Regions from separate parts of the Alteromonas sp. 5NS40-0096 genome, predicted to be linked through region 2. Evidence: predicted binding sites of a transcription regulator. Region 2 holds the regulator's gene; each other region holds the start of a gene.
What was found. The regulator FNR, encoded in region 2, switches genes on or off when oxygen is low (the NO sensors DNR and NnrR bind a similar motif). The targets are predictions, from matches to a motif close to TTGATCTAGATCAA.
Positions count from the first base shown of each region.

Region 1: AC27G9_RS17020 (FeoA family protein) is a predicted target of FNR. The motif match lies at 7,263-7,276, and genes of this name have one in related genera.
Region 3: trhP (prephenate-dependent tRNA uridine(34) hydroxylase TrhP) is a predicted target of FNR. The motif match lies at 5,329-5,342, and genes of this name have one in related genera.

Region 1 covers NZ_BAAJLQ010000006.1:47,089-56,935, forward strand. The annotation lists gene AC27G9_RS16985 (outer membrane lipoprotein-sorting protein) at 1-242, opposite strand, end outside; gene AC27G9_RS16990 (efflux RND transporter permease subunit) at 229-2,727, opposite strand; gene AC27G9_RS16995 (ATP-binding protein) at 2,816-4,138, opposite strand; gene AC27G9_RS17000 (response regulator) at 4,220-4,948, opposite strand; gene AC27G9_RS17005 (hypothetical protein) at 5,003-5,701, opposite strand; gene AC27G9_RS17010 (DUF3019 domain-containing protein) at 5,822-6,250, opposite strand; gene AC27G9_RS17015 (MipA/OmpV family protein) at 6,238-7,056, opposite strand; gene AC27G9_RS17020 (FeoA family protein) at 7,360-7,587, shown strand; gene feoB (ferrous iron transporter B) at 7,611-9,425, shown strand; gene AC27G9_RS17030 (heme biosynthesis HemY N-terminal domain-containing protein) at 9,422-9,847, opposite strand, start outside.
Region 2 covers NZ_BAAJLQ010000001.1:714,006-723,852, reverse strand. The annotation lists gene rssA (patatin-like phospholipase RssA) at 1-161, opposite strand, end outside; gene ttcA (tRNA 2-thiocytidine(32) synthetase TtcA) at 161-1,111, opposite strand; gene uspE (universal stress protein UspE) at 1,217-2,140, opposite strand; gene fnr (fumarate/nitrate reduction transcriptional regulator Fnr) at 2,260-2,997, opposite strand; gene AC27G9_RS03250 (sulfite exporter TauE/SafE family protein) at 3,018-3,692, opposite strand; gene ccoS (cbb3-type cytochrome oxidase assembly protein CcoS) at 3,685-3,888, opposite strand; gene AC27G9_RS03240 (heavy metal translocating P-type ATPase) at 3,899-6,271, opposite strand; gene AC27G9_RS03235 (FixH family protein) at 6,277-6,759, opposite strand; gene ccoP (cytochrome-c oxidase, cbb3-type subunit III) at 6,923-7,876, opposite strand; gene AC27G9_RS03225 (cbb3-type cytochrome oxidase subunit 3) at 7,881-8,054, opposite strand; gene ccoO (cytochrome-c oxidase, cbb3-type subunit II) at 8,054-8,659, opposite strand; gene ccoN (cytochrome-c oxidase, cbb3-type subunit I) at 8,671-9,847, opposite strand, start outside.
Region 3 covers NZ_BAAJLQ010000001.1:132,706-142,552, forward strand. The annotation lists gene AC27G9_RS00705 (antibiotic biosynthesis monooxygenase family protein) at 4-300, opposite strand; gene AC27G9_RS00710 (alpha/beta hydrolase-fold protein) at 509-1,648, opposite strand; gene AC27G9_RS00715 (trypsin-like serine protease) at 1,732-2,496, shown strand; gene AC27G9_RS00720 (hypothetical protein) at 2,529-3,458, opposite strand; gene AC27G9_RS00725 (YfhL family 4Fe-4S dicluster ferredoxin) at 3,606-3,854, opposite strand; gene trhP (prephenate-dependent tRNA uridine(34) hydroxylase TrhP) at 3,866-5,251, opposite strand; gene AC27G9_RS00735 (hypothetical protein) at 5,493-5,981, shown strand; gene AC27G9_RS00740 (DUF3224 domain-containing protein) at 5,973-6,377, opposite strand; gene AC27G9_RS00745 (START domain-containing protein) at 6,367-7,002, opposite strand; gene AC27G9_RS00750 (sensor domain-containing diguanylate cyclase) at 7,024-8,835, opposite strand; gene AC27G9_RS00755 (lipase family protein) at 9,170-9,847, shown strand, end outside.

The sequences.
Region 1 (9,847 bases), on a different contig from region 2:
TCTGCGTTTTCCACATTGTTTTTCCTTAGCAATGTAAACTGGCGGAATTGCTTTCTTTGTTGACCATCGACAATCATCATTCGCACCTGAGACCTGGCAGTATTGCCGCTGTAATAAGCCGCCTTTTCTGCTTTTAGCGCCCACTTCTTCGCCTCCTTCGGGCTAGTACTGGCGAATGATTGTGGGCAACACGCCATAAGTGACAACAGTAAAAACGTCAGCCAGCATCTAATGTGTTTCATAATTCAATCCTTCATAACGACGAGTCGTTTTGTGGTGTAGCCAATGCAAACAAACAGGCAAAATTAGTAATGTGACTAAGGCAGAAATCAGCATGATTGCAGCGAGGAAAAAACCAACAGTGATGTATGGTACGAGTGGCGCAAAGAGCAGGGGAACAAACCCGAACGCGACCACTAAAGCATTTCTGACAATCGCAGTTGATGGTTCGGTGAACATATACTCAAGGGTGGCTTGTATGTCCTTGCTTTGTTCAAGGTGAGATTTCGCACGGACAAGAAAGTGAATGGCGAAATCAACAGATAATCCCAACGTCAGTGCTGATAACACGGCAATTGGCATATCGTAATCTTTGCCGATAAAGCCAATAAGGCCATAAATGCCCAAAATGGAGATACTCAGCGGAAGCATGGCTATTACCGCCAGTTGCACCGACCGCAAAAGCAACAACATGACAACAAAAACAACGGCAAATGCCCCGATCAAGCTCTCCAGCATGCCGCCGACCATGTTCTCTTGCCACACTAAATTGAGATACGACTTACCCGCCCATTGCAGCTTAAGCGCTTTGGGTAGCGGGTTCGTTTTAGTGTAATCCTCCACGAACGCTTTGACCGAAGACATAGTCGTATTGTCGCCACTTGTCATTTGCAGCCACAACAAGGTTTGTCGATAGTCCGGCGTAACATAATGCCAAAGGTCTTGAGGTCGATGGGATGACTGATATTGCAACAGTAATTGCGCAATCGCATCGCGACGAAGGGGGAGTCGATAATCGCTTTGATTACCGCTCACTATCTCCCTATTCATTAACTTGACGATATCGATCACAGAATTCGCCTTACCAACAAAGGCCTGCTCTTCAAGAGCCTGTTCTAAGGTATCAATGTATTTTAGTACGTCGGGTTGTAACATAATTTGTTGCGACCCGATTGCCTGTTCAACAGTATGGGCAAACTCTAGCAACCATTGTTCTGTCTCAACATTGTTCAAGAATAACTGGTCTTCAATTTCGTTGAGTAGTGACGGCAAACTTATATCTTCCGCCAGCGACGCAATCCAAGGCTTTAGTTTGGCGGGTGGGTTTGTCGGCATTAATTGAGCAACAGATTGGCGTTTGCCGGTGTGCGAAATTACGAGATAGGCATTGTAAGTGCCACTAAATTGTTCATTGAGCTTGGCATCTGCTATGCGGATCTCATGATTTGATTTAAACCAACGTACCGGGTTGTCATTAACCTGGATTTTGGTCATACCTACTATTGCCACGGCGCACACAAATGCAGCTAAACCAACCCAAACTGATTTGTGATTCATCGCGAGGTTGCCAATGACACTGCACAAATGCTGAATTGCTCCCTTGTTAGTATGAATGCGATGCAGTGATTGCAGTGAAGATGCCGACATACTGTTGATGTATATCGGGATAATAACAAGCGTTAGGGCAAAAGCGACGAGAATCCCTAGCCCGATAAACGCACCAAATATTTGTACTGGGGGAATAGGAGTTAACAGCAATGATAAGAAGCCAGCTGATGAAGTCACCGATGTTAACAACATAGGTTTGAACAGGTCTTTTAAAACCAAGGCGATAGTATATTTAACATCGCTATTACCGTCGTATTTTTCACTGAATTCCGACAATACATGTACACCGTCAACCACAGCTATTGGCATGAGAAAGATAGCGATCATTGATGACATGATATGGACGGTAAACCCCATTCCAATGAGTGCCCCCATAGTGATGATGACAGTCGCAATGGCGACGAACATGGGCGCAAGAATCAGTGGAATACTACGAAAAAACAGCCACATCAAACCGAAAATCGTCAGTCCAGCAAGCGGCGCCGAAATCGCCATTTGAACGAACATTTCTACGCCAAACTGGTTTTCTGCGATAGGTAAACCTGTGATATACCAATGAGGAGCAGAAGGTAATTGAGAGATGAACTCACGCAAAACTTGTGCAATTTCATAGCTTTTTTGCTTATCGGTAACAGGTATAAAAATAATCGATGCCTTACCATCTTCCGACACCAGTGTATTTTTAAAAAGAGGAATGTTGAGCGCGGCCTCGCGAATTTGAATGGCTTTGGCTGGGCTATCAGGTGCTTCCTTCATTAACCACTCGAAACGAAGTGTGCCTGAATCGATATGTTTGATGTTATCCACGGTACTTAACGACAATACGTCGCGATGTACGACGTGTGGATTTGCCAATACAAATTGACTAACGACATCGATATCCGCCAGGTAAGCAGGCTCAAACAACGCTTTATCAACTGAGATACCGAGCACAATGACATCTTTCAACGCAAAGGTTTGCTTTATTTGATTATGAAAAACTCGGTCTGGGTGGTGTTGCACCAGCATATTCTCAGGATCCGTATCAATCTGAATTTGTGGCAATTGCCACGCACAGCCCAACACGATCAGCACAATTGCTGTAATAACGGATTTGGAATGAGAAAATAAAAAATGCATAAAACATAAGGTTTATCTAATATTAGTAAAATCTTATATTTTATGCCGAAGAAATACAAGTCGACTAAAGTCTATGTATTAATGTTGCTTACGCGGAGGCGGGTAAGTCGATGATAAACGCGGCGCCGCCCATATCAGATTGTCCGATACTGATACTACCTTTATGGAGCTCAACGTAGCGTTTTACGATAGCGAGCCCCAACCCAATACCGCCAGAATTGCGATCTCGGCTTTGATCTAAACGTACAAAGGGCTCAAAAAGCGTTTGCCAGCTCGATGGCGGAATCCCAGGACCGTCATCGTTTATACTGAGGTTGGTATGGCCATCATTGATTTGTAATTGAATCAAAATGTGAGTTTCTGCATAGCGCACGGCGTTGCGAACGAGGTTATCTAACACCCTTACCATGGCATCCTCATCACATTGAATGAGAGTCTCAACAGGTAATGCTGTCTTCAATTCGAACCTCAGGTGGCTGTGAATCATTTGAAACTTAGCCAGCGTATCGGCGATGACTTTGCACAGTGGTATCGGTTTAATAGTAAGTTGCGGCTCTTCTCTATCAAATCGAGCGTAAACCAATAGCTCGTCTACCAAGCTATCAAGCTCAACGATGTTCTCATCCATCGTTGTTAGGTATTTTTGTCGAGAATTATTGCAATCCACAGCACTGACCATTTCCATTGCAAAGCGGATACGCGCGATAGGGGTTCGCAGCTCGTGAGAGACAGCATGAGACAACTCTTTGTGTGACTTGATCAAGCGCTGTATGCGCTGGGCCATACTATTGAAACGCTCAGCGAGGGGTTTGAGCGGCGCGGCGACATGCGCATCAACTCGCGCATCGAATTCGCCTTTGCCGAATTGTTCTGCCGCTCTGGTGAGGTTAACTAGCCCTTTCGAAATTGGCCATACCCAAACAAATACCGCCAGTGCAAGCCCGAACAAGAAAACACTGGTAAAAATTGCATCATTTTCGGTTGAGGAATGGTTGACGATTGGCCCGATGACAATGATGTTTTCAGACTGAGCGTAACGTTGAATAAACCAGCTTTCACCGCTGAAATCGTCGAAAATAGTGACAATTCCGCCTTCTTCAAGAAAGAATTGTTGCGATTCAGTAAGCGGTGTTTGGTTAAGTGTTTCACCTTGTATAACCTTGTAGGCAGGTTGTAAAGATAATGGGTATCCAAATGACGCAGAAATCGCGCTGAGATAATCTTGCTGTTGTTCGGCAGACTGTCTGGCCAATTCGCGGTTCAGCAGAAAAAAAGTGCCCTTATGCAAGTCCAAATCGGTTGTGACGTTCGCTTCTTGCATGTGCTCATCGTAGAGCCTATCGAGACTCCAGCCCAAACCAATAACCATAACAATGATAAAAAGGTAGAGACGAAAAAAGAGGTTTTTCATAAGCAAATATCAACTAAAAAGAAGCGCATGCAACGCTCACGTGGACGTCTAAAAATACAGTGTTATTCGAGGCTTCGTTGCTTACGCCCAAGCATCGCTAACAAACAAATAGCCTTTCTTCCAAACCGTTTTGATTTTTTCCGGTTTAGTCGCATTGTCGCCCAGCTTTTTGCGCAATCGCGATACCAGCATGTCTACTGTTCTGTCCATGCCATCGTAGCCAAACCCTCTTAAGTTGTTCAATAGATCGTCTCTGGATAAGACCTTATCGGCATTTTCAGCAAACAAGCATAGCAGTGACAACTCGTTGGTTGTGATATCAATATTTTGATCTTCAAGAGAAACAATCTGCTTGAGGCTATTGATATACAGCTCGCCAAACTGGTACTCATTTTCATTGAGTTTGCCGCTTTGTGATACGGTTGATTGTTGCGGTGTGCGTCTGAGAAGTGCTGTCACACGAGCGAGTAGTAATCGCGGCTGTACCGGCTTGCAGATGTAGTCATCAGCGCCTACTTCTAGACCGACAATTTGGTCAATATCATCGGTTCTTGCTGTAAGCATGACAACGGGTACCTGACTTTGGAGGCGCAGCTCACGACAGATATCGAGGCCGTTTTTACCGGGTAACATCAAGTCTAAAATGACTAAGTCAGGTTGTGTTTGCAATATGCGATCTGTGGCGTTGTCACCCATGTTCTCGACACTGACTTTGAACCCCTGTAATTCAAAATACTCTTTGACCAGGGTTGCTAGGCTATGATCGTCTTCTACTAAGAAGATGTGTGCGAGATTGTTTGTATTGCTCAAACCTTATTTTCCTTTTGTAGAGTTGGGAGACAGTTGATGCCTCCCAGTGCTACTTTAAAATCGATATGTCAAAAATGCACCGACCAAAGACTCGTAGTTGGTTCGTTGATCGTAGCCGTTTTCTACCGCATCAAAGTTAGTGTATTCGGCGAATACGCCCATACTTGTGTGCTTTGAGAAAACGTACTCTGCGCCCAAGGATACGCTGTGAGCGTCATCAGTAACAAAATCATTCAGTACACTGTAGCTGTATGTTCCTGTCAGTGTAATCTGGTCTGTAATGTTTTGCATCGCGCCCACGCTAAAACGATATTCGTTCCGGTTGTCTCTGCGTTCTTCGTCCCACAAAATATACTCTGCTGCGAATAGATAAGCACGATTTTCGCTGACTACATATTTGCTACTTAAATCTACGCCGTAAGCAAATGCCTCTCCATTGCCGTTCTCTCTGTAGCCTCTGAGTCCACCGCCTAGCGCCACATCCCAACCGAGTCCGTTGTTTTCACGACCGACGATTTTATAACGCAATCCATCAAGACCAATGGTTAAATTGTCATTGATCCCGTAGGCTGCTTGTAGGCCAATTTTCCAATCGTTGCCTTCTGTTACTTCATGGGCGACACCTGCCGCCAAGAAGATTTCATTATCGACTAGTGTAAGCGGTCGAAGAACAGGGTTGTCTGGGCTTACTTCATCGGCAAATGATGAAAAGCTGGCCAGTCCTAATAATAGTGTTGTGAGTGTCTTTTTCATGGTTTTGCTCCGTTTTCTGTGTTTCCTGATTTGATGAGCAAAGTGTAAAGACACTGTTTGTCTTAATCTTTCGCGTTGATGTGCAAAAGTGTTGTGTGTTTGTAATTTTATGTAATGCGTTTAAAAGACTCGCCAGAAGCGATTTCGTCGTCTTGCGCGTAAACGTTGTTCCAAGGCTCCCATGACTTTGATAGTCGCAGTAGCCAATACAACACGCTGTTCTGAGCGAGTAAGCCTAAAGGTCCTGCTAGTGTCTCCACTGAAGGTTAGCTTTACCGTTCCTGAAACGGCTTCCGACCAACACTGTATTGGCTCTTCACGACCTTCATCCCACAGGCAATAGCCTCCTGACTCGGGTACTTCCCATATTAATGCAGCTTCCATCTCGCAAAGTGTTTTTCCTTGTTCGCGAATACAAACTTGTGGGCCAGCAACGAGGCTCGCAACCGCTGTTTTCGCAGTGTCTTCACCGTGGCTATTGGTTGAGATGCCCAACAGAACAGCGAAAAGGAAAAATGGTATACACTGCCTTGTGTTTAAAACGTCCATATTGCTCCTACACCAACGTTGAAGCCATTGCTTCGAGGAGTCACTAATGGACTTTCCGTTATATTTCGACTCGGTAATGCTATTCCAGCAAAGCCTATGATCGACCATCTTTCACCAAATGGTCTTTCAACATACAGTTGAGCTGCCGTGATGTAGGCTGAACCGGCGGTATATTCGGGACGGCCAACTCTTACCTCACTGGCATGCACGCCATAGTAGTAGTCGACGGCATTACTGCTGACAAACGCAATACTCAGTGCCGGCAACCATAGCGTCGTTTCAGTATAGATTGGGCGCGCCATTTCAATTGTCGCTACGGTACCGTTGTGGCGACCCAGTGCATCGTGGAGTAATCTGACTCTAAAGTCGTATTTGTGGTTCGTTGATATGTACTCAACACCGGCTTCGAAAGAGGCCTTTCTGGTGATGATACCGTCTAGATTAGAACTATCCTCACTTTGGTTTTCTTCTGATATTTCGAAAAACCATGACTCTGCGACCAGATTAAACTGGTGTGAGTCCGAATCGTGAAGAACATAGCCGAATGTCAGAGGGTGTAGTGTATTAGGCGAGGCCTCGGCGTAAAACTTACCGTAATAAACGCCACCACTTACAAAGGGCGATAAACCAAAAGAGTCGTCTCTTTCTGTTAGGCCTTCAATAAAATGGCGATTGTAGTTAACGGTTAAGCCGAGATCGACTTGCCACTCTATTTTGGTTTCTGTTGACTCTGCGGCACTTACGAGCCAACTCGATAGCAGCAAACAGGCAGAAAAAATAATCGTTACGGTCTTTGAGACATTCACAGCTCAGTATTCCAAAGGAGTCCATCGCACATAATTGCGCTTGTTATATTTATCGAGTCTGAATTTTAGCGGTGACTTGTATTTAAAATCATCAAAAAGCTGCGGTTTATTACAAAACGTTACATTTGTACTGAGTAAGTCGGCACTTTTCATTGTGATTCCATCCAAACCACCCAGTATAAACTCGCGACTTTAGATCTATCTCATAGAGCTCAATCAAAAAGTTTGGTACTCTAAATAATAATTATTATTATTTGGAAGGTGAAATTGCCGGCCAAATCTATTTCAGTAGTGAGAATTTCGATGACATTATGGGAACTTTCGCCAACGCAGACGGCAGTTGTCGTAACAATCGCTGATACAGTCTCTCCAGCCGTTTTGTCTAGATTAACCGAGATGGGCATTGAAACTGAACAATCAATTCATTGTTTGAGAAAAGGTCCGTTTAACGGCCCGATCGTGCTCGAGTTAGGTGGTAGTGTCTTTGCGTTAGAACAAGCGCTCGCAGAAGCCATTTTCGTTCGTCTCTAATTCCGTTTTATAAGGTCGTTGATATGCAACGTATTGTCATGGTTGGCAAGCCAAATTGTGGTAAGAGCTTGTTGTTTAACCAACTTACAGGATTACGCCAAAAAGTGGCCAACTATCCTGGGGTAACTGTTGAAGTGAAGTCTGGTCGATTTGGCGAGCATGAACTTGTCGATTTACCTGGCACCTATTCATTGTCAGCGATTACTCGAGACGAAGATATCGCGGTAAAGGAAATTACGCGATCGATTCAAGATGACGCCACGGCATTAGTAATGTGTGTACTCGACGCCACTCGGCTTGAGCGTAGCTTAGTACTTGGTCTTCAAGTACAAAAACTAGCAGCCGAAAACAACAAAGCCGTGCTGTTCGCACTCAATTTTATCGACGAAGTACACCGTTTTGGCAAAGATATAGACACTGAACAATTGAGCCGAGAGCTAGGGAGCCCGGTAATCGCGCTGTCGGCACGCGCTTTAACTGGCGTGCACGAACTGAAGCAAGGTGCGCTTGAGATGGTCTCACAGTCGTCACCACGGTTACCGATAAATACAATCGATTCCAATGCCGCGGCAATACACCGCAGCCGACAATTGGCTAAACAATTTGGTGTTAAACAAGATGTTGTCCTGAAAAATCAGCATCAAATAGACAGTTTCATGCTCAACAGTGCGTTTGGAAGCGTCGTTTTTTTTGCACTGATGTTTGTCTTGTTTCAAAGTATTTTTACATTGGCTGCACCGCTGATGGATGGTACAGAAGCGGCCATTAGTGCCCTCGCCCAATGGATCACCGTCTTTACCCCCGAGGGTATAGTCAGTGACTTTCTCAATGACGCCCTCTTTGGTGGCTTCGGTTCTTTCCTCGTATTCGTCCCCCAGATTATGGTTCTGACATTTATCCTTGGTTTGTTGGAGGATTCTGGGTATCTCGCCCGAGCCGCTTTGGTGTGCCACCGCCCTTTGAGTTTTTTTGGTCTATCTGGCCGTAGCTTTATACCTTATTTATCAGGCCACGCTTGCGCCATACCGGCCATCATGGCAGCGAGGACTATCGAGTCTCCTCATAAACGATTGATTACTATGCTGACCATCCCGCTTATGTCCTGTTCAGCACGACTTCCTGTTTATGCGTTGCTCATTGCAGTATTGGTGCCTGCTGACGGTGTATTTCTCGGGTTGTTCAATCTCCAAGGCGCCGCTTTTTTTGGTCTCTATTTCTTCGGTATTCTTATGGCACTAGTAGTTAGCCAGGTATTGAATAAACTACTGCCAAAGGATTTAGAGCAGTCTGACATGCCATTTATTCTCGAATTACCGACGTATCGCCTACCCCACTGGAAACCCTTGTACCAACGAGTTATTGGCAGTGGTTTGAGCTTTATTCGCCGTGCCGGACCGATTATTTTTATGGTCTCGGTGGGCATTTGGGTACTTGGATACTTTCCGATGAATACCCCGTTGGAAGATTCTTATTTAGGCCAGATTGGGCAATTCATTGAACCTGTTTTCGCACCGCTGGGTTTGGATTGGCGATACGGTGTTGCTATCTTGATGTCTTTCTTAGCGCGAGAAGTATTTGTTGGCGCTCTGGGGACGCTTTTCGGCATGGACGATGCTGAGGAGAATGTAGAAGGATTAGCACAGCAGGTTCAAGCGGATGGACTCACACTGGGTGCGGGCTTAGGACTCGTACTATTTTACGTAGTAGCACTGCAGTGTGTGGCAACCGTTGCGATGATTCGAGCTGAAACCGGTAGTAGCAAGCTAGCGTGGGGTGTTTATGTGGCGTATGGGCTACTTGCCTATGGCATTGCAGCCCTAGTCTATGCCGTTATCTAAACGTAATCGGCACTTTGTTTGTATAGGGAAAGTGCCTGATTTGCATCATTGTTGTCTTCGCTGATTTGTGCCAATAACAGCATATCCTCTTGTGACGGTTTTAAGGTAATTGCTTTGCTTAACGCTTTTTGAGCCAGTACCGGATCAGCACAATGATAGGCGAGATGGCCGAGGGTTGAATACAGTTTTTCGTTGTCACTGTCTGCTTTGATCCACTGCTCAATCCGTTTAAAACTGGGCGAAGGATCCGCCAATTCTAAGCGTTTAAACAGTGGCAACAACAGAGGATTAGGGCCTTTCTTTTGGCTGTCTAGCAAGAAAGCTTGAGCATCAGAGTGCATCCCCTGAGCCAATAGCTGTTCAACATAAGCAAAAATGTAAGCATCGTCATTGCGTTGCTTACGGGGCATGTCTGCCCACGT
Region 2 (9,847 bases):
GCTTCTAGTTTGCCGCTGGCATACGCTGCACCGACGTAAGCGCCGATGGAGCAACCTGCCACTACGTCGATTTTAATACCCAGCTCTTCAAGTGCCTTTATGATGCCAATGTGGGTCCATCCGCGAGCTGCGCCCGCACCTAAAGCTAGGCCTATTTTCATTACTGTTTTGCTTCCATGATATTGACGATTGGAATAGCATCTTCCATGTTTTCTTGTGCAACTTCAAATGTTGGTGCATCAAAACCTATGTCACCATCTTTTACCGGCGCTCCAGTAGTTTCAATGCTTTTAAAGTCGTGTAAGTTTTTATCTGCAAGGTGTGTAGGTGCCACGTTCTGAATAGAGCGAAACATGGATTCAATGCGGCCAGGGAACCGTTTGTCCCAGTCTTGCAACATCGCTTTGATATGTTTTCTTTGCAAATTTTCTTGTGAACCACAAAGGTTGCACGGGATGATAGGAAAATCGGCAATGTTTGAGTATTTAACAATATCCTTTTCGCTGCAGTAAGCCAAAGGGCGGATTACGATATGTTTACCATCATCACTGACTAATTTAGGCGGCATTGATTTCAGTTTGCCACCGTGAAACATATTCAAAAACAGGGTTTCTAACATATCGTCCCTGTGATGTCCCAGCGCAATTTTGGTTGCGCCTAATTCGGTAGCCGTTCGGTACAAAATGCCTCGGCGCAATCGAGAACACAAAGAACAGGTAGTCTTACCTTCCGGGATCTTGTCTTTGACAATAGAGTAGGTATCTTCTTCTACGATCTTGTATTCAACACCGACACTCTCGAGGTATTGGGGCAGAATATGTTCTGGGAAGCCCGGTTGCTTCTGGTCTAAGTTGACCGCGACGATATCAAAGTCGATAGGAGCTATCTTACGCAAGAACATGAGGATATCGAGCATGGTGTAGCTGTCTTTTCCTCCGGAAAGACAAACCATGATTCTATCGTTTGCTTCAATCATGCCAAAGTCTTCAATCGCTTTACCGACATTTCGTCGTAGGCGTTTTTGTAATTTATTGAAGTTGTACTTGGCTTTTTGTTGTGAACTGGTTGAGCCGGATTCTGTCAACTTGGCTTCTACTGCGTTCTGATTCATGCGCGAAACGTGCTCTATTACTCGAAAAGCGGGCATTATACAAAATGCCCGCACCTGCGCATAGCCTTAGTTCTAAACAGAGTCAGCGCGTTTATCCATTGGATATTAGCGTATTGGGGATTGGAAACCGTCGGGTTTGATCGCAAGCACGTCACACTGCAAACTATCGATTACATGCTCAGCGGTGTTGCCAATTAACGCCGCTGATAGACCAACGCGACCCACGGTGCCTATGATGACGAGTTCCGCATCAACGGCGTCTGCAATTTGTGGTATCACGCTTTCCGGCAAGCCTTCTTTTACGTGACATCGTTCAAGCGGAATATCGTATCGATTAGAGTGACGTTCTATCTCTTGTAGATGATGATTTCGCACAGAATCATTGTAAGTCGTTGGGTCAAACTCTGGGACCTCTATCGCGATGTTGAGCGGTGTACTGGGGTAGCAGTTAACCAAGTTAACCTTGCCAATCAGCAAGTCTGCATAGTCTTTCGCAATCACGGTGAGTTTGTCGTTGAGCTGCGCATGCTCTCTGTCTTCGGTGCCGACGTTGACGGCTGCAATAATGTTACCATCCTCAGGCCAATCGTGGTCTTTTACTAACAACACCGGAGAAGGACATTTGCGTAACAAATGCCAATCCGTAGGCGTAAAAATGACTGAAGTCAGATCATCGTGAGGTTTTGTGGCCTTTACAACGATGTCACAGCTGTGTGCCATGGCAAAGCGTATAATGGATTCATAGGCGCGATTGTGCCATTCAACAACCACCTTTATTGCTGCGTTACTTTTGTAGTGTTTTAACTCATCCTCCAACCAAGCTTGACGATCTTTGATTACGGCTTCTCGCATGGCTTCTCGTTCATCTGATGAGAGCATGGTTGTCATTTCGTACGAGAAATCGTAGATCACCATGTATGCCGTAATGCTGGCTTCCGTCTTTTCGGCAAGTTCGATCGCCCGGGATAGGGCAGGTTGATTGTCTCTATCAGGCTCAATGATAGCGAGTAAGTGATTGTAGTTAATCATATGCGACCTTCCCTAATGCAATAGTCATTAAACACAACGAACCAACGTTAGTGTTGCCTCTTTACATAAGTGTAGGTCGAATATAGAAAAATGTGATTTGTTTTGGATCAAAAAGAGGCTTAAATCACCTCTTTTGTTTGCACGCCCATATTGTTGAGTTTGTCTTCCATCGCGTCGAAATCCGTGATGGTAATAAGCTTACCGTCAACCTGAATAATGCCTTCTTTTTGAAAACGCGTAAGTAAACGGGAAATCGTTTCGACCGTAAGACCCAAGTAGTTTCCAATCTCGTTTCGGGTCATTGATAAATTAAATTCTCGAGATGAGAAGCCCCGTTCTTCAAAACGTTGCGACAATTGCGCGATAAAATAGATCAAGCGTTCTTCTGCGGTACGCTTGTTTAACAACATCATCATTTCATTGTCTTGCTTTATCTCTGCACTCATAAAACTCATGATTTGGTGGCGCAGCTTAGGTAGTTGTACCGACATTTTGTCTAATGTGTCGTAGGGCAATTCGCAGACCATGGCGGTTTCTAGGGCTTGGGTGTAGCTTTCATGGGTATTGTTGCGCAGCGCATCAAAGCCAATAATGTCACCAGGAAAATGAAACCCTATGATTTGCTCTTCGCCATCTTTGGCACTGACGAACGATTTGAACGAACCGCTTCTCACCGCGTACAAGGCTGTGAAGCTGTCACCAGAACGAATTAACTTATCATTTTTATGCAGTGGCTTTTTTCGTTCAACAATGTCGTCCAATGACTCAATTTCTGTTTTATTGAGCGCAACTGGTAAACACAGGTGACTGAAACTACAGTTTTGACAATGTATTGAAAAATCGCTGGTCTTGCTCATAGTCGTTCCGGGTCCTTTGCCTAAGCGTTATAGATACTATTGTAACCATTATAAATCAAGAAAACTGCATATATTGCGACTAAAGTGGCAATGCATTGTTTAACAACGGGGTGCCGAAAACCTTTGACCAACCATTGTGCGGATAAACTGGCTGCAAAGAGTGTTGGCAGCGTGCCCAAGCCGAACGCTAGCATGATGGCAGCGCCGTTTAGGGCATCGCCAGACGCCATTGACCATGTCAGTGTAGAGTAAACCAGCCCACACGGTAGCCAACCCCAGATCATGCCGTAACCCAACGCTTTACCATAGGAATCAACTGGCAAAAACCGTTTAGACAAAGGCTGGATTCGCTTCCAGACCCGAGAACCGAGCGCTTCGATTGCGGTTAATATTCGCCACCAGTTACCCAAGTAACAAGCGAGTAGCAAGAGTATAATGCCGCTTACAATAGATAGATAAACTAATCCATTACGCAGTGACAGCGATACAACGCCTCCCAAAAAGCCGGTGATGCCTCCAGCAACCGTGTAACTTAATATTCTACCGAGGTTGTATAACGCGATATAAGCGTTCTTAGGGTGATGAGACGGAATCGTTGCGCCAAACGCCGTAGCAATACCACCACACATACCAACGCAATGTACGCCGCCTGCTACACCAATAAGAAACGCAGAGAATACGTTAAAGTCAGTCATTCTTGGTTTGAGAGTCCGGCTGCTGTACGTCGGGCTGTCGTCTTTGTTCTTTTGGTAGGTCGTCGTCGAACAAAATGCTATATCCCTGACGCTCTAAGTCTTCAAATTGGTTTGATTTAACAGCCCAAAAAAAGACGCCAATCGCAATTGCCACGATAATGACAGCCAGAGGGATCAATACGTAAATAATACTCACTATGCTAGCCCTATTTTAACAAACGGGTCGAGTTTGAAACGACAATAATACTACTCAATGACATGCCAATCACTGCGAGCCATGGTGTCAGCATGCCAGATACAGCGAAAGGTAATATCAGTACATTATACCCAACTGCCCATGCAATGTTCTGCTTGATTTTTAGCTTAGTGGCGCGAGCAGTTTCTAGAAGTTCGGGGACGTTATCTAGTTCATTAGACAGCAAGATAACATCTGCAGCATTCTTCGCTACGTCAGTAGCGTTGCCGACGGCAACCGAGACATCAGCACTCGCGAGAACAGGCGCATCATTGATACCATCGCCTAACATCATTACATTGTGCCCTTTGGCCTGTAGCGCTTTTACCGTTTTGTACTTGTCCTCGGGGGTTTGCTCGGCGAACAAGGTGTCGATATTGAGTGTATTGGCGACTGATGAAACGTGTTGTTGAGTATCACCGCTTATCAAGCATAGTGTGTAAGCGTCTAGGCTTTTCAACACCTCTGCAATACCGTCTTTGATATTGTCTGTGACTTCAAAAACGGCAAGGCATTGGTTTTGTTCATTACACAGATAGACATTTCCCCAGTGCTGTTCGGTTTTCGCGCCTGCAAAATGCTTTGACCCCAATCGGTATTTCTCTTGGCCGATACTACCCTCAACGCCTTTTCCTGGCACAACCTTGAAGTCTAAAAGCTGAGGTAAAGCATTTTGTGAGGTAAATGCGCTGGCAATGGGGTGTTCTGAGCGCGCTTCTAAAGTACAAACAATGTCGTAAAGCAAAGCGCTGTCAGTACCGTCGGCATACCAGGCTTTTGTCACTGAGAACTTTCCTTGCGTTAACGTTCCCGTTTTATCGAGTGCAATAGTATCTATCGCAGTGAGCTGTTCGAGTGCGTCGGCTCGCTTGAGTAAAACCCCACCGCGATTGAGTTTTGCCATAGCACATGTCAACGCCGAAGGCGTTGCAAGACCCAAAGCGCAAGGGCAGGTGGCAACTAGCACTGAAATCGTGATCCAAAATGCGTCACTACTACCCTGAAACGACCAAAATCCGAAGGTGAGGGCGGATAATCCTAGCACCGCCATAACAAAGTAACGTGAGAAGGTATCGGCTGTCGCCGCGACTTTGGGCTTGGTTGCCATTGCAGAAGACTGCAATCTGATGATTTGACTTACTAATGCATTTTTTAAGGTTTGGGTCACTTCGATTGTTAATGCACCAGTCTGCGACACTGTGCCACCGTACACCGCGTCACCACGCGATTTGGACACCGGTTTGAACTCGCCTGTTAGCATAGACTCATCGACCGCACTGATTCCATCAATGACTTGCCCATCGACAGGGATGATTTCCCCTGCTTTAACCAGTACGGTTTGCCCTGTTTGTAGCTGTTTTGCTAAACACTGATCTAAATTGCCATTGTCAGAGACCAACGTGGCCGTGACAGGCATATGCTGCATCATATTTGCGGAGATTTGAGCGGCTTTGTGTCTTGAACGGTGTTCTAGGTAGCGGCTGAGTAATAACAAGAATACGAACATGCAAATCGATTCAAAATAGACGTCACCAGACTCGCTTAGGACTGACTTAATACCCGCTACATAGGTTCCAAAAATCGCGATCGTGACCGGAACATCCATATTGACCGTACGTGCTGACAGTGCCTTGGACGCTCCAACATAGAAAACACTTCCCGAATACAAGACAACAGGCGTAGTGAGAACTGCCGCGATCCAATGGAAGAATTGTTTGGTCTCATTTTCAATGGCACCAAACAAATCAAAATACATGCCCGCCATTAACATCATGACTTGCATCGTCATTAAACCCGCTAAGCCAAGTTTTTTGAGATATGTTTTTTGCTCTTTCTTGTACAGTGACTCATGCTGATCGGGTTGGAACGGCAAAGAAGGGTAGCCAATTTTGTTTAAAGCCTTGAGTACACCAGAGAGGTTAACCGAATTGTCATTCCAAGCTACCATAGCGCGTCGTTCTGCAACATTTACAGCAACTTGGCTGATGCCTTCAACTCGAGATAATTGTTTTTCAATCAACCAGCCACATGCAGCGCACGTGATGCCTTCGACGGTAAGTTGAATCTCCTTGAGCTCGCCTTGATCATGAACAAACTCTTCTTGCAATGCAGGCTCATCATAAATCGCTAACTTAGCTAGCGTGTCATCAAGAGCTTGATCACCTTGTTCTGCAGGCGCCGTGCGGAAACGATAATAATCTTCTAAGCCATTTGCCACTATCGTTTCAGCCACAGCCTTGCAGCCAGGGCAGCACATCACCCGTTCTTCGTCGAGAACGGTAGCACGGAAATTATCGTGCGTTTCGGCGGGTAAACCGCAATGATAACAATCGACGACAGCCATAAGCGCTAGGGATTAAAGGTAAACCAACCTGTTCTGGGCAGGCCGAGAGTGCGCTGTACTTTCCAGCTTTCATCAAGTGGAGTAAGTGTGATCTGCCATTTACCCTCTAACGAGGCTTCGACAAAGCCGCGATAAACGCCATTGGCATCACGAGAGAGCAAAACACTGGTGTCTCTGTCTTCTATCGTCGTGTGATAAAACGCCAGTTTAAGTGCCGTGCCGTCTTGTGGAATACCTGAGTGAAACTTTAGCGCGACTGCGCCATTATCAATCATGAGTTCCGTTGTGATACGCAAACGCTGTGCTTCATACACTTTGTCTAATTTGGCGTTAATTGCCTTGCCTTCTTTGTAGTAATCATCGACCACTAAGCTGTCTGAAGTATCAATTGACAGGCTAATAACAATATAGCCCACAATAAAGGAGCTAGTAGGAATGGCAATTAAAAACCAAGGCCAAAACTGTTTATACCAAGGTACTACTTTCATCAAACTCACACTACTTTGGTTAGGGTGACAACCTGGGTTAACAGGGTGTCCAAATGAACTATTAGCAATTTTTGCTACGAAAAAACTAGTAATAATTCACTGGTGTCTAGGGTAAAAAAGCCCCGACGATGCGGGGCTCTTTTCAAGATACATTGCCGATGGCTTAATTCGACAAGCTATATACGTATGTCGCCACCACGTGGATTTTGTCTTCACCCAAGGTTTTCTTGAACGAAGGCATCACACCGTTACGGCCATAATTTAGCGTTTCGATAATCGCACGCTCACTGCCGCCATATAGCCAGATATTATCTGTTAGGTTAGGGGCACCAAGAAGTTGATTACCTTTTCCATCCATACCGTGACAGGCTGCACACGCTGCGAATTTCGTTTTACCTGCTGCTGCAAGGTTAGCGTCAGCATCTTCTCGTCCGCTCAAACTCATTACGTAATGTGCAACTTCTTTCACACCTTGCTCGCCGAATGCATCTAACCATGCAGGCATAGCTGGCGTACGACCAAGAAGTAGCGTTTCCTTGATCTTGTCGCCTGAACCACCGTACAACCAATCGTTGTCAGTGAGGTTAGGGAAACCACCATTTTGGCCTCTTGCATCAGAACCGTGACACTGAGCACAGTTTTGTAGGAACAAACGCTGGCCTACTTTTACTGCTTCTTCATTGTGAACAAGTTCTTCTACAGGGACCTTAGCGTAATCTGCGAAGATTGGGTCAAAACGCTCGGCGGCGAAATCTAGCTCGCGGTCATATTGTACCAACAAACCATTTTCTGCTGCGTCTTTACGCGCTTGTTCCGACTCTGCACGGGTTAACACACCTTGGTTTGAACTCTTCCAGCCAAAAAAGCCTTGGAAAGACCCTAAGCCTGGGTAGAGCGCCAGGTAGAAGAAACCCCAAATAATTGTGATGATGAAAAGGATAGTCCACCACTTAGGTAAGCCGTTGTTAATTTCAACGATACCATCGAACTCGTGGTCCATTTCCTCGCCTTCGGGAATACCTGTTTGGTTACTCAAGCACCAACGTAGTAACAGGTAGCAACCGATAATGGAGCCCAGTGTGATAACTGAGATCCAGATTGTCCAAAACATACTCATTAGTTTAAGACTCCTGCTTATCTTTTTGTGATTCTTGTTTGTCTTCGTCGGCAAATACTAGATTTGCTGCTTCGTCGAATCTGTCTTTGTTGCGTTTACTAAACGCCCACCAAACGATTCCTGCGAAAGCGACGAAGACGATGACAGTAAAAATGCTGCCTATAATTCCCTGGTCCATTATTTAAAATGTGTCCCTAGAGATTGTAGGTAAGCAATTAGGGCTTCAATTTCAGTTTTACCCTCTACTGCCGCCTGAGCACCTGCGATGTCTTCATCTGTGTAAGGCACGCCAAAATCACGGAAGACTTCCATTTTACCTGCTGTCAACTTGCCATCGAGTTTGTTCTCTGCAAGCCATGGGTAACCAGGCATGTTCGATTCAGGAACAACGTCTCTTGGGTTGATAAGGTGTACTCTATGCCATTCATCACTGTAACGACCGCCAACACGCGCTAGGTCAGGACCAGTACGCTTTGAGCCCCAAAGGAAAGGGTGCTCCCATACGGATTCACCAGCTACACTGTAGTGGCCATAACGCTCTGTTTCAGAGCGGAATGGGCGAATCATCTGGCTGTGACAACCTACACAACCTTCACGAATGTAGATATCGCGGCCTTCAAGTTCCAATGCCGTATACGGTCTCAATCCTTTCACCGGTTCAAGTGTTTCTTGTTGAAACATAAGCGGTGTGATTTGCACCATAGCCCCGAAACTGATCGCAATAAGGATAAGAATCGTCAGTAGGCCGACATTTTTTTCAATAATCTCGTGTGGATTTCTCATTGTTCGTCTCCTTATGCTGCTTGAGCTTCTGGCTCAGCGGCGATGCTACCTTTTGGAGCGCGAATGGTTTTGTACGTGTTGTAAGCCATGATAAGCATACCAGCTACAACAAATAGGCCACCAATAAAGCGTACTACATAGAAAGGCTTAGATGCTTCTAGTGCTTCTACGAAGCTGTAAGTCAACGTACCGTCAGCATTGATTGCACGCCACATCAGACCTTGAAGTACACCAGACATCCACATAGCAACTATGTATAGCACTACGCCAATCGTCGCGAACCAGAAATGTACGTTAACTAACTTAGTGCTGTACATTTTAGGTTGACCGAAAAGAATAGGGATCAAGTGGTATACCGAACCGATTGATACCATCGCAACCCAGCCTAATGCGCCAGAGTGTACGTGACCAATAGTCCAATCCGTGTAATGAGAAAGCGCGTTTACTGTTTTAATCGCCATCATTGGACCTTCAAAGGTAGACATACCGTAGAAAGACAATGAAACGATTAGGAATCGAAGTACGGGGTCTGTGCGAAGTTTATGCCACGCACCCGATAGGGTCATGATACCGTTAATCATACCACCCCAGGATGGCACAAATAGAATCACCGACATCACCATACCCAATGACTGCGTCCAGTCTGGAAGCGCCGTATAGTGAAGGTGGTGAGGACCAGCCCAAATATACAAAGAAATCAAAGCCCAGAAGTGAACGATTGATAGGCGATATGAGTAAACAGGGCGACCTGCTTGCTTAGGAACGAAGTAATACATCATACCCAAGAAGCCTGCTGTTAAGAAGAAACCTACAGCGTTGTGACCGTACCACCATTGCATCATTGCATCCACAGCACCCGCGTATAGCGAATATGACTTAGTGAATGAAACAGGAATTGCCATACTGTTACCGATATGAAGGACCGCAACTGTCAACATAAAGGCACCAAGGAACCAGTTTGCTACGTAAATGTGAGAGGTTTTACGAATAACCAGTGTTCCAAAGAAGTTGATGATGTACGCCACCCAAACCAAGGTGATCAGGATATCGATTGGCCATTCTAGCTCAGCGTATTCTTTACTACTGGTGATACCAAATGGCAAAGAAACGACAGCGGCAACGATAACAGCCTGCCAACCCCAGAAAGTGAAAGCCGCTAGCTTGTCACTAAATAGGCGTACTTGGCAT
Region 3 (9,847 bases), 580 kb from region 2:
AGGCTATGGTTCACCAACGGCATAGCGGCGTTTTATTTCTGCGACTTCCACGACATAAGATTGGTACCATTTTTCCCTACCAAGCCGCTGTGCGACGGCGTGCTTGGCATTTTCGTGCCAACGTTTGATATCGTCTTCTGACAACCAGTACGAAATCGCGATCTCTTGGTTTCCTTCTGTAACGGCAATGAAATCTTGGCAATGATACTCGCGAAATGCGATTTCACGCATAATAGCGACGGTTTCGGAGTATTGCGCATCTTGTTGGCCCGTTTTGGCTTTGAATATAACGGCAAACACCTTGAATCTCCTCTTTCTCTCTATTTGCTACTCAAACTATCTACCGAGAGACATGTTGGTTTGAGCCTTGTGCTCTGAGTTTGATAGCCAAGATTCCAGCCAATACGACCTCATGTCAAGCTCCTGGGACAGAGTTGCTGCTCTGGGTCGCATTGATACAGAAGGAATGAAGATAGGTGTTAAACACAGTACCGACGTACTTAACCATTCATTGCTGTTTTAATCGATAAGTGTCTAAAAAGCGTTGATGCCGTTTTTGGTGCCACGTTGACAAAGGCTTTGCCTTGTTTACGGCGCGCTCTTGATAAACTACGGCTTGTTGAAAATCACCATATTTTGCATAGGCCTTAGCGATGTTGTGATAGCTATAGGGATCATCGGGATAAAGCTGGACTAATACTTGATAGATTTGCAATCCCTCCTCAAGCGAATTTGATAGCTTACTGTCTGCCAACGTTTTTATCGAAAATTTGGGCGAGACTTCAAATCCATATTTCTCGTTTGAAAGATAGTGATAGTGGGAAACAATCGAGTCAACACCTCCTTGTGACACGGTAGATTCGGCAGACAAACCCGTGTGAATGTCATCGAAAATCTGCTCAATACCTTTGATGACAGAGAGCAATGGCAACGACATAAAATAACTGTCCTCAAGGGGGAGGTATTGCCATTGTAAGCTAGAAGGTGCATGGGCCTTCAATTGCTGCTCTAGCGTCTGGTAATGCCCATACTGGTGAGATTCTTTGACACTTGTACCATGGCTGAAGAGTAAATATCTCGGTTTGTTGTCCAGTGATATCAGTTTAGGTTTAGCACTGCTCAGTATGCCGGCCATATCGTTACTGAGTTCCGGACTGACGGCAATGTGGGCGTTAAACAGTGTTGGCTTATTAAGCAAAGACGAAAGAACAACACTACCGTCTACCCGAAAACCACTGATAATACGATAACCATTGGTCCTGTACTTGTTATCGATGGCAGGCAGCAATGTTGCCTCCATAAAATCAAGCATTGGAGTGGTCGCTCCACTCGGGTCGAATAAGCTTGCCATAAGGTTGCCAGATTGCGGCGTTACGATAATGGTTTCTAGCCACGGCCACTCTCCATTATGGCTCATCCAGTCATGCATTCCGGTGAGGTAGGTATTTGATTGGGGATGTAAATTGAACATCAATACATAGCGCTTACTCTTGTTAGCTGAATAGCGATGGGGCAAATGAATGTTAAATGTCAAAGGAGACGAGATATTGGGGTGGGATAAGGTCAGTGTGTCTGTCGAACTTTCGGCAAAAACCCGTTGAGTCAGCAGAGTTAGGGCTAACACCACAAAAAGTCGTTTTAGGAGCATGCGAGTATTCTCTTATTGTTGATTACAGTTGTAATATTAATTATGATTACGTTTGTAATCCACTCTGTCAAGGAGAACATAACATGCGTCTATGGCTTGTAACCGCCGCTTTAATATTCGGTATTTGTAGGTCTGCGGATGGAATAATCATTCGTCATGATATTGATGATAAACGCTACACGGTACATAACGAGATGTTGCCTGCACTGGTAACTTTTACCGCCAAGCATAACGACGAGCTTTACCCTGTTGGCTCTGGCACCTACATCGGCGAAGGGTGGGTTTTGACCGCGGCTCATGTTGCCAATTTCCTTGAAGCGTCGGACAGGGCAGAAATCCAAGGTGAAAACCTCGATATCAAAGCGGTTTACACCCATGAAAAATGGCGAGACCGCCAGTTTGGGTATGACATTGCGTTAGTGAAAATCTCCGTTCCCGCCAAACCTATCCCAGCCGTTGTTATGTTTAAACATCAATTAAGCGAGGGAGATATTATCAATATCACGGGAAAAGGGGATACGGGTAATGGCAAAGACGGCATTGTCGACGCCCCCATGCAGCTCAGGTTTGCTCAAAACGAAGTGGTAACGGCAAAGGGACAATGGGTGAGTTTTGATTTCAGCCATCCCGATGACAATGCGTTACCACTGGAGGGGATAGGAGGTGGCGGTGATAGCGGCTCACCGGCGTATGTAGTAAAAGATGGAGTCGCACATATTGTCGGTGTCAGTTCGTGGCAAGACACACAAGCGACCAATTGGCAGCAGGGGCTTTATGGCGCCGTTGATTACTATACCCATGTAAACCATTTTAGGGATTGGATTTTGCAGCACATTGAGAAATCATAACGCCCATCTTTGGCACAATGCTCTCTCCAATCTTAAAAAAACCAGACTACCGATAGGTCGCCGAATGAAGTTGAAACATGGCGGCCCTCTTGTTTCCAACCGCGCAGTAAAACCAAGAGTTTTTCATCGGACGATGTCCATGAGATACCCGCGCCGAATGCCCGGGCTTTTTCGTCTCCCGACTCTTTTAGGCTATCTGTATCACTCAGATTTTTAATCACACCTTTACCAAATTTGTACTCAGCGAAGAAGTGAAAGTTGTTGGGGGCTTGTAGTGACAAAAATGGACCGATATCACCGCTATAAGAGACCGAGTCTAATTCGGTAATGGGGGCCAGCTCGGCGCCAACAAAATCGGTTTGGAGTAAAATAGACGTTGGGGATTCGAGTGAAAGCCTCTTTACAGACCAGCCGCCATTGATACTGAGAGACCAATCGAATACAGAGCTCAACTTGGGACGATTTAGGAAAAAGTGTTCAAAGGCTGACGTTTTGCCACCAAAAGTGTAGAAGTTGTGTTGCCCGAATAATTCGATTTTCGTGGATTTGGTTTGCTCTAGAAACTGACTAAACTGGCCTGCACCGGATAAGTTTTCTACTCTCGTGTCTAGGCCTTCGAGTGTCTGGTAATTGAGTGTGATTCTTGAGTGTTTAAGTTTGCGGTAGGAAATGAGAAAGTTTTGAGTGTCGGTTTCAATGTCGTCTTTGCGCGCGTCTACCGCATAACCAATTTCAATATCATTGATGTCGAGAAAAAAACCGATGCGTTCATTATTGGTTGGAGATAGATGAAACAAGGTTTTTTGTTCCGTCTCGCCGGGTGCTCTGAAAATCAGGCTCTGGCTAGTATCTGGCCGCGACAGGGTGGTTCTCAGAGAAATAAAATCCCACTCAAATGCGACAACACTATTGATTTGAAAAAGACACAGCCCTGCTAAAACACTTACACTTTTTTTCACCACAATACGACCAACTTATTAATCATTGATATCTGCAGTCTAACCCAGTGACGTTGCCTAAAGTGTCACAAATTCATAAAGATTTGATTAATAAATATCACATGAGCCAAGATTGATTCTCGACAATGTTTATCGATAAAAGGTACCGATTTAGGCCCCTGTCAGTGCGATAAACTTTTCTGCCAATTGGTCAAGTGTTTCTTTGGCTTGGGGGTCGGGCTCGATACAATCAATAGGGCAAACACTGACACAAGTGGGCTCATCGTAATGTCCCACACATTCGGTACAGCGCTTTGTATCGATGTGATAGATGTTTTCACCCATACTGATCGCAGCATTTGGGCATTCTGGTTCACACATATCACAGTTTATACAGTCGTCAGTAATTCTCAGTGCCATAGTGTCATTCCTCACGCAGTTTCTTCAGGAGCCGTATCGAATGGACGTCGCGTTGTTTGGTTCTCTTCAAGATTGCGCAGTAATAATGCATAGTCGAGTGATACACCATGAGGTACAGGAATTCTGACTTGGTGACCTGAACCCTTCGCGTTATCAATGGTGTTACCTTTGTAATCAATCATATATTGCAGATCGAAAGTCAGATTGCCATCGGGGGTCATTAGTTCGAGTTGATGTCCGACGCAAAACTTGTTTTTGACATCGACAATGGCCATCTCGGTATCTGGACACCAACCTAAAATTTCACCCACGAATTGTTGGTGGTCGCTCACTGAGCTACCAGATTGGTAATTTTGATATTCGTCGTGTGTATGGCGACGTAAAAAACCTTCTGTGTAGCCTCGGTTGGCAAGTCCTTCAAGGGATAGCATTAAATCTGGGTCAAAAGGTTTGCCTTCTGCGGCGTCGTCGATGGCTTTGCGATAGACTTGTGCGGTTCGCGCGCAGTAGTAGTGGGATTTCGTTCTGCCTTCAATTTTGAGAGAGTGAACACCCATACCTACCAAGGTTTCGACGTGTTGTACGGCGCGTAAATCTTTTGAGTTCATGATGTAAGTACCATGCTCATCTTCAAATGCTGGCATGTACTCACCGGGCTTCATCGGTTCTTCAAGTAGGTATACATCGTCGGTTGGTTGGCCCAGCCCCAATACCGGGGTATTCACATCAGGCTGCTGAACATGAACGATGTCTCCGGTCTCGTTTTCTCGAGCTTTCTCTGCTGTATATTGCCAGCGACATGCATTGGTACATGCACCCTGATTCGGGTCTCGTTTATTGATATAACCGGAAAGCAAGCAGCGACCGGAATACGCCATGCAAAGTGCGCCATGAACAAAAATTTCGAGCTCAATGTCAGGTACTTTAGTCCTGATTACGTCAATTTCCTTGAGTGAAAGCTCTCGAGATAGAATGACTCTTTCAATACCCAAACGTGACCAAAACTGGACCGTGGCATAGTTAACAGCGTTAGCCTGAACTGATAGGTGAATTGGCATCTTTGGGTAGTGTTCACGCACTAGCATGATCATACCGGGATCAGACATAATTAGCGCGTCTGGCTGCATGTCGATGATGGGAGCGATATCTTTTAAGTAGGTGTCCACTTTACTGTTGTGCGGCGCAATATTGCTCACAACGTAGAACTTTTTGCCTAATTGATGGGCTTCATCTATGCCCGTTTTTAGGTTCTCTATATTGAATTCGTTGTTTCTTACTCTAAGAGAGTAACGGGGTTGGCCAGCATACACGGCATCCGCTCCATAGGCGAAGGCGTACCTCATGTTTCTTAGGCTGCCTGCTGGAGAGAGGAGTTCGGGTTTACTGCTGTGTACCATGGTGTTTGTTCCGGATTGAAAATCCGCAGAAGAATAGGGCTGTGTGTTTATTTGAACAAGGCAAAAAAGCCCTAGAGTTGTTCTAGATCAAAAAACACATTTCACGTCACTACACTGATGTGTCCATTGAACTCGTCACCCAGTCCGACCATGGCCAACAGAGGTTTTGAAACCTCACATAGTGTGGTAATTTTGACAGCTTATGTGTGTTTTTCATGTCGCAAGAAAGGGTAATGTTGTAATGAGTGCAGTAGGGCGTCTTATCATCAATCTCGATATGTTGAGTGAGGATATGGCAGATGACCTCGAACAAAATGGAACAGATGTGCCAGAAAGTTATTTAGCGCTATTGAAACACTATCAAAGGACTGCAGAACAGCTGCATGCGGCACTGGCAGAACTGACGGAAACGGGTGCAAAAGAAGCGCTTGAAATGTCACACCTTAGCCCATTGTCTCCGAGTAAACGGATGATTTCAGTATTGGTCAAATTAGTCGGGTATGTGCTGCAGTATTACGCCGCACACAGCAAGAGCTTAGATATTTTAGCTGATGACTTTTCTGACCAAGCTGACGAGAAGCTCAATCTGTTGCAAACTCGAGCGATAAAAGCCAAAAGTCAGTTTAAAACTGTCGCATTTGCAATGGGGGAATCTGAGTACAATGCGCTGAGAAAGCAAGTTCCACTTCCTCAAGAGGATTGGCAATGGGAGCGGCTACAATTATTGTAGGTTAGTTTCAAGCTTAAAATCGAACTCATAGTAATGCTCGCCATCTCGAATAATAATATCCATGACACCGGCGAGGCTAGCCAACGCCTCGGTACCGGAATCAGGTATGACTTCAAGTGTTAGCCGCTTACCCGATGCTGACATTGTACCAAAATGCTGTAGCGCGAAACTGCCTGTTTTACCCAGTAAGCTACCGGTAACGCTTTCGATTGCAACGTATCCGGCAGAGCCTTTGGTTGCTGTTGTTAGGCTCAACATTTCTCCTACACTGGTGGCATCTAGATCGCCGTGAAAGGTTTTGTTTATGCCCATCCGTCCAACACTTGCACCATCGCTGGGGGCAAAACTCGCATCTAAGGGTTGCAATCCAACGTCGAATTTTCCTTTAATTTTCATACTCAGTTCCTTTTTCACTTGTTTGCGTGGCGAGATTCGATAATGCCTGAAATGGCGTGTCTGTCACGAATTTATTGATAAGCCAAGCGGGTAATTTTCCACCGGGTTCGGCGTGCAATTGGTAAACAACACGGGTGCCTTCTTCAACATCACTTAATTGCCAAAAGCCTTTAGCATAAGGAATTCGGACGAACTTGGGATTGGGCTCCAGGTATTCTGGCACCGCCCAAATCAGGATAGTTGTTTGGGTATCACTCTCTTCGAGCGTAAGTTGGTAGGCACCGTCTCGATTTTTCCCCGGCCAAGGAATATCTGTCTGTACGTACTGGATTTTGGTATTGCCCTCGTGGAAGAGTAACTCAGCACTGATCACATCCGGCATCCATTGCGCTAGCGCTTCGGTATCTTCCATGATTGCTAAAATACTATCGCGACTTGCCGGTAAAGTCGTTACACCTTTGAAAGCATCGACATCTGAGCCCTCGATATGCTTTGTGTAAATGGTGATATTGTCGCTTTGTTTGTCCAATACCCATTGAGAGGGCTGGTTATTGGGTGCCGCCGCCCAAGTAAAATGACACATTGTCGCCATTAGTACCCAGGTCCATCTCGTTGTCAGTTTCATCGTTTGCCTTTGCATTTAGTCTTAACTGGCAGTGGCGGCATTTCGCGTAATACTGACGACTTTGTTTCGTCCACTTTCTTTGGCGCGATACATAGCTTTATCTGCTTTTGAAAGCAACGACTCAAGCGACTCGTTTAAGTTAAACTCTGCTAAACCAACACTGATAGTGAAGGTGAGTTTTCCCGACTCGGTATCCAGTACCAGGGATTCAGTATTCTTGCGAATGCGTTCGGCGAGCTCTTGGGCGCCAAGCGCATTATCGTCGCAAAGCACAACAAACTCCTCACCACCATAACGGCCGCACACATCGATGTTACGGGTAGACTGCTTTAATATATCGGCAAAAGCCTTCAGAGCCTCATCGCCGATGTGATGACCATAGGTATCATTAATGCTTTTAAAGAAATCCAGATCAATTAAAAACAGACAAACAGAGACAGATTTGCGTTTAGCCAAGGCAATTCGGGTTTCTGCTTGAGAAATAAAACAACGGCGGTTGCTCAAGCCTGTCAAAGGATCGGTTCGAGCCTCCAGCTCGGCTTTTCGCTTGGCCTGCTCAAGGGCTTGAGTTCGCTCAGCGACGATTTGCTCCAAGTTGCTATTCGAATCTTCTAGGTGTTTGCGGTAGCGAGCTTCTGCCTCGGCTTTGGCTTCGCGAAGGGATTTCACCTTCATACCAATTGCCGCCATGATGGTGAGCAGCTCGAAGAATGACGCGTAGGCTGGCCAGTAATAATTAGACAAGGTCACGGGGACCAAACCCAAATCTCTTAGTGCTTGTGTGACCAACGAAATGATCAAAAAACTCCACGCCAGGCAAAATATGCCTGCCTCAGTGGAGCCTTGTCGCCATCGAATAAAACCGGTAATCACCAATACCGGATACATCAACATGGCAATAGTAATAGAGATGATTGCAGGTACTGTGAGCTGGAATATGGCGCAGCCGAATAAGAATATAGCGTTCGCCATCATCAGTTTTAATACAACATCCATGTTCGGTGTGAAACGTCGACTTTTTAGAAAGATGCGGGCGAAAAATATGCCAAAATATACCGTACAGGCGGCGGCGATCCAGATGAAACTCCAATGAAAATTATCGGGGAAAATGTACTGATGTAAATAGCCGTAAACCGCGAGCCATATGGTGATTTTTGAGAATGCATATATCGAATAGGCATAAAATGTTTTGGCATTTGAAGCGACGCCCGCGACCAAAGCAAATAACGCCATTAAGAAAAAGCCGCCAATGAGAAAGGCCATAATGGCGGTTTCTGATGTAGTTTGTCGATTAAACTCTTGAGGTGACCATATACGCATGCTGGGGAAAACAAACCCCATTTGATCAGAACTGTACTTGGCAAAATACGTTTTGTTTTGTCCCGCTTCTAACTCGACTGGGAACACAAACCTATGATGAGCGAGTTCTCTGTGTTGGAACGGTTTAGCCATCGATAGGTCAGCTATCTTTACTGTCTGGTTTGTGCTGCTGTCATGCTCCCAGACTTCAAGTGAGATCAGTTGATGGTCAATGTACTCAATATACAGATGAGCAGTGCCGTCATTTTCATTGACCAGTGAAAAGTGCGACCAAAACGCCCCGGGTTTCAAACCCGTCGACCCCGCGGTCTCCAACGAAAAGAACGCATTGTTGTTAAATGCTTCGATGGCGTGGGTGAGAGTTTTGTCTCCAGTTGGGTCATGCCAGACATCTGATTGGCCAGTTTGCTGTGACCCTGCTTCAACGGATGTCACTGAAACTTGGTCCGCCCATGACCCCGTGGTCACAAAAAAAGTCAAAACAAACGCTACGATAAGATACTTGTTTAGCATCTGGTTTCCGCCCTAAAGATATGACTGGAGGTTTGATGAACAGAGTCATTCACAACATGGCTGCACGTTACTTCTAAACATCACACGTCAAAGTGTAACTACGAACGGCATTGTATAAAAACTCACACTACAAACATTCACAATTTTTGCACAATGGTATGTATTCATATTACTAAGTTTTTATCATAGAGTCTTGTTATATAAAGATTAAAGTGGATATAGTATTAATAACTGATGTTGCACACGCACTCTAAGGCCAATGACAAATGGCGAAAAAGTGCGACGACTTGAATAGTGAAAACCACACCTACGATAGCGCAAGGACGGATTGACAATGATTGTCAACTTCAAGCTACTAGAAACATTCGCACTGCGAGCGACTACCGCCTATCAATCCCCAGAAGCGATTCAAGAGACCTACCCACTGGTTGAAAAAGTGGGGGGATGTGGCAAAAAGCTCCGCTATTTTTTGGAAACTGATCACGAATCAAAGACCCATGTCATTACGGTACGTGGTACATGTAATTTAACCAATGCCATTGAAGACTTTACGTACATTTATCACAAGAGCCACCGATTGCCGATCTGGGTGCATAAAGGATTCGACGACTGCGCTTATGCGGTTTATCAATCGTTGACCCCACTTTTACTCGACGACTATGAATTGGTGCTTACCGGACATAGTCTAGGAGCGGCGATTTCGACCTTACTTCTGATGTATTACTACGAAGATGGACGCAAGATTCTACCTTGTATTAACTTCGGCCAGCCCATGGTTACCAATAAAAACGGTGTACAGCGTTACCATCATTTGCCTTTGATGCGTGTTGTTGACGAAAACGATGTCGTTCCTTTACTCCCAGCAAATGATGTTTTAGATGAGCTACACGGTGGCTTTGAGCATGTCGGTGATCAAATTACATTGCTACGGGATCAATACTACGTTTTTGAATCATCGCAAGATGCGCAAGTGAACTCGGCCTGGTCATTTTGGAAGAATGTGTTCAATACC